Regions from separate parts of the Gordonia sp. QH-12 genome, predicted to be linked through region 2. Evidence: riboswitches for the same ligand, from Rfam matches in the RefSeq annotation. Region 2 holds a riboswitch; the other holds the start of a gene.
What was found. Region 2 has a riboswitch for cyclic di-AMP ahead of Y710_RS09565 (transglycosylase family protein). Riboswitches for the same ligand answer to the same signal wherever they lie in the genome.

Region 1 (2,196 bases), on a different contig from region 2:
GCGGCGCTGCTTGTCGTACTCGACCTGCGCGGCGTTCATCGCCTCGGAGGTCTTCTCGGCGTTCACCGAGAGCGAGCGGTACTTCGAGAGCAGTTGGTCGGGGGTGCGCGCCGGGTCGGCTGACACGGGGGCCCCGACCATGATCGTCGACGCGGACACGGCTGCCAGCCCGAAGGCGGCCGCCCGTCTGAGCGTCCGGGACGTTCGACTCTTCAACACCACTCGCACTCGATCCTTCATACCCGTGAGGGCGGGCCGGCGCACATCACGCCGTCCCGCCCTTCACCGAAGTTCAAACGGCAGTCGCTGCTCAGTAGCGGCGAATACCCGTCAGGTTCCACGCGTTCACCTTGTCGCGCTTCACCGGAACGCCCTCGGTGGACGAGTGGACGAAGATTCCATTGCCGGCGTAGATGCCTGCGTGGCCGCCGCCGTTGAAGATCAGGATGTCGCCGGGCTGGGCCTGTGCCAGCGATGCGACGGGGGTGCCGCCGCCGAGCTGACCGTAGCTGTCGCGCGGGATGATCTTCCCGGCCTGCTTGTAGGCCCACGAGGTCAGACCCGAGCAGTCGAAGGCGTTGGGGCCGGCCGCACCGTAGACGTACGGCGCGCCGATCTTGGACTCCGCGTAGCGCAGCGCCTTCTTGGCGCGCACCTGCTGCGGGGTGCCGATGTCCAGGCTCGGGGCCTGCGGGGCCTTCGGCACCAGGTTCTGCGGCAGTCCCGGAACGTCGAAGGTGCCGACGTTCGGAACGGTCACCGGAGTGGCATGTGCGGGAGCTGCGGCGAACGCCAGCGATCCGCCGATGGCGATCGAGCCGGCGAGCACTGCGGACTTGGCGGCCTTACGGCCGGCACTGGTCTGCTCCAAACTATGTTTGCCCACGAAAACACGTACTCCTTGTTGTTCTCCCTTATCGCCGACCGGGTTAGCTGTCGGGTTCGGGCCGGAAGAGATGGACCCTACGCAGGCAGAAAGAAGCCCGAAGCTTCAATCCTTGTGCGATTCACCCCAATCCGCACGCACGATTCGCATCGGTCGCACGGAGGAAGTGGTTCCCCGGTTCGCCCCCGTTGGTGAGGGCGATTAGGCGATGACCCACCGGGCACCCGGACTGCTCCGGGACATCCCTGACTGGAAGGTCTCGGAAAGATTACGAAACCCTGACAGCGATGTCCACCGGCCCGCCGTAGGCGCGCCGTCCGCTACCGGCTCACACGGCGCGGAGGCCACCCGGCCACGACTCCCGGAAAGTGTCATCACCTGCGACGACACCCCGTTTGGCCGCACCCGCGACCTCAGGGGAGATCAATTCTGTGTCAGCGAACACATCGATCGCGTCGGCGAGTTCGGCACCGGCGGGGTCAGTGTTCTCCATGACCCCATAACCGCTGGTGGGCGGACCGAAGAAGACCTGCATCATGCAGTCGCCGCAGGCTCGCGCTCGCATCGGACACCGCGCACAGTCAATTTTCATGTGATCTGCCTCTCATCATCTCGGTGGAGACGGCGAAACCGGGCAATCACGTTGTCCGCGACCCGAAGACGTCTCGTCGCCGTCGACCTCGGGTGGAGACTACGACGCCCCTACGACATCTCCGTCCGCCGAAGCGCGTCGGGCCGGGGCTGTCAGAGCCCCGCCGTACGGTTCGGCCATGACCGTCGAACAGCTGTCGTTCGCCGACCTTCCCGAGGCCGACGAGTTCACCTCCGCTCCGTTGCGGGAGACCACCTTCGTGGTGGTCGACCTCGAGACCACGGGCGGGAGTCCGGAGAACGACCGCATCACGGAGATCGGTGCGGTCAAGATCCGTGGAGGCGAAGTGCTCGGCGAGTTCGCGACGCTGGTCGACCCCGGGCGCGCGATCCCGCCGCAGATCGTCGCCCTCACCGGAATCACCACCGCCATGCTCTACGACGCGCCAGCCGTCGAGGCGGTGCTGCCGTCCTTCGTCGAGTTCGCCCGCGGGTGCGTCCTGGTGGCGCACAACGCCCGCTTCGACATGGGGTTCCTGCGGAGGAGCGCTGCCCGAGCGGGCCTGCCGTGGCCGTTCTCCGCGTCCCTGTGCACTGTGGTGATGGCCCGACGGATTCTGAGCAGGCAGGAGGCGCCGAGCGTCAAACTCTCCGCGCTGGCCGATCTGTTCGACGTCTCGGTCCGGCCGACCCACCGTGCGCTGGACGACGCCCGTGCC
Region 2 (2,196 bases):
AGGCCGTGGCTAAGAAGAGTGGATACGTGGACAACGGTTGGCCGACGGATATCGGTGAGCAGCACGCGGTGACGGAGTTCACCTCTCACCTGGCGGGTGCGCTCTCGCCGTTCGGCGATTACTACGAGCTGCCGCAGCCCGTCGACAGCCTGCCGTACATCCAGTCGAAGACCGTCGTCAACCGCTGACCTGACCTGAGCTCTGCCGAGACCGGCCGGACCGTGTGGTCCGGCCGGTTTTCGTGCGCCATGTGTCACGTCGGTGCGGGGGCGGTCGCGAAATGCGAGAAGACCCCCGCCGAAGCGGAGGTCTTCTCGGATGAACTTCTCGGGTGATCAGGGGAGGTTGATCAGGCCCTTGTTCTGGTTGTACAGCTTCAGCTGGTCCGGGGTGAGCTGGTAGCCGGAGTCCTTGGCGGCCTTCCAGGCGCTGCGCACCTCGGGGCTCACCTTGGAGTCGTTGACGACCTTGTCGATCTGCTGCTTGGCCTCTTCGGTGTTCTTGGCGTCGGCAGGCTTGGCCAGGCCGGTCTTCGGGGCGTCCTGCTGCTTCGGTGCGAGCGGGTTGGCCGGCTTGGGGGTGGCCGGGGCGCTGCGCTGGGTGGGGCCCGAGAGGGGACCGCCGCAGGTGGGCCATGCGCCCTTGCCCTGGGTGGCGAGAACGCGCTCGCCGACGGCGATCTGCTGCTCGCGGGTGGCCTGGTCGGCGCTCGGTGCGTACTGGGTGCCGCCGTGGGCCGCCCAGGTGCTCGGGCTGAACTGCAGGCCGCCCTGGTAGCCGTTTCCGGTGTTGATGGCCCAGTTGCCGCCGGACTCGCACTGTGCGACCTGATCCCACTCGGAATCGGTCGCTGCCGAGGCGTGACCGCCGCCCATCAGGGCCGCGCCGCCGCCGATGATGGCCGACGTGAGGGCGATCTTCGCGAAAGTCTTGGTATTGGTCGTCTGCTTCGAGTGACGTCCGGACATATGTCTTCGTTTCCTCTCTCCACGCGCCTACGAGGTGAGCTGTCGGGTTCGGGCTGAGAGGTGCCCGGTCCGGCTCGCGTCACTGGGTGCGACGTCTGCCGGGCTTAACCCCAAGGCCGACCACCGAGGTGATCGACCGCTTCCCGGAGGATTGTGGGTCCCCCGTCCTCGCTCCTGAAACTGCATCAGCGGGTGTCCTGCCGGCGGAGCGAGGTTGGGCGCGACCGGCGGAACGGGCGTTCGGGTGGTCGCCTGGGTGGCGGCCGTCATGAACACTACGTCGTCGGGCCCGCGAGAACATCTGATGCGAAGAGGTGCTCTGAGGTGGCGTGAAGCGGCCGATCGGGCGTCGTGGCACGTCCGTGCTGCTCACGGCACTGATACCCGTCTCGTATCCCGTTTGTTATCGGGTTGTTATGTGACAAAGGTCACATCCTGTTTGAGAGTTCCGACACGCCGGTATGTCAGGATTGCGCGCGTCGAGCTTCGAGTGCGCGGAAGCTGCTGGCGTGGAAGACAAGTGGTTCGACGTTCGGGTCGCAGCGCAGGGCGTCGATGGTCAGAAGCACCACGAGGTGGTCGCCCGCGGGGATCTCTGAGAACACCGTGCATGCCAGGTGGGCGGCGGCGCCGGGGATGAAGACCGCGCCCGAGTCGTCGGCGATGGGGCGTACCCCGGTGAACCGGTCCTCCGGCGGCCCCGCGAGCCTGCGGCAGACGTCGCCCTGGTGCGCGGCGAAGACACTCACGCCGACGGTGCCGCCCCTCAGTGCGGGCCAGGTGGTGGAGCCGTTGCGGACGCACACCGACACCAGCGGCGGATCGAGCGAGACGGTGGTGAAGGCGCTGGCGGACATCCCGATCGGGTCGCCCCCGGGATCGTCGCCTGTGCGACACACGGCCACCACGCCGGATGGGAAGCAACTGAAAGCTCGTTTGAGTTCGGTCTCGTCGCTGACGGGCCGCAGCGGCCGGTCCGGGTCGATGCGGTTCACCGGCTGCGCCGGCCGGACAGCAGGGCGAACACGATCCCGAGCAGCAATCCCAGCGGTGCGCCCATGGCCAGAACGTAGACGGTCGTGACGACGGCCGTCCCGGTGTCCCGGACCGCCGGGAACAGCAGGGCGATGCTCGCGATCATCCCGATGCCGAACATGACGACGGCGACCCCGAGCAGGCGTGAGGACTTCTGGGTCTGCATGGCGTCAACGGTAGCCCGAACGCTAGA

Region 1: it holds a riboswitch for cyclic di-AMP, as region 2 does, so the genes downstream of both, Y710_RS05380 (C40 family peptidase) here and Y710_RS09565 (transglycosylase family protein) in region 2, are expected to answer to the same signal.

Annotation. Positions count from the first base shown of each region.
Region 1 covers NZ_KQ969285.1:158,148-160,343, reverse strand. The annotation lists gene Y710_RS05385 (C40 family peptidase) at 1-141, opposite strand, end outside; gene Y710_RS05380 (C40 family peptidase) at 311-886, opposite strand; cyclic di-AMP (ydaO/yuaA leader) riboswitch at 905-1,104, opposite strand; gene Y710_RS05370 (DEDD exonuclease domain-containing protein) at 1,657-2,196, shown strand, end outside.
Region 2 covers NZ_KQ969290.1:28,031-30,226, reverse strand. The annotation lists gene Y710_RS09570 (hypothetical protein) at 6-188, shown strand; gene Y710_RS09565 (transglycosylase family protein) at 336-968, opposite strand; cyclic di-AMP (ydaO/yuaA leader) riboswitch at 977-1,169, opposite strand; gene Y710_RS09560 (flavin reductase family protein) at 1,433-1,963, opposite strand; gene Y710_RS09555 (hypothetical protein) at 1,960-2,169, opposite strand.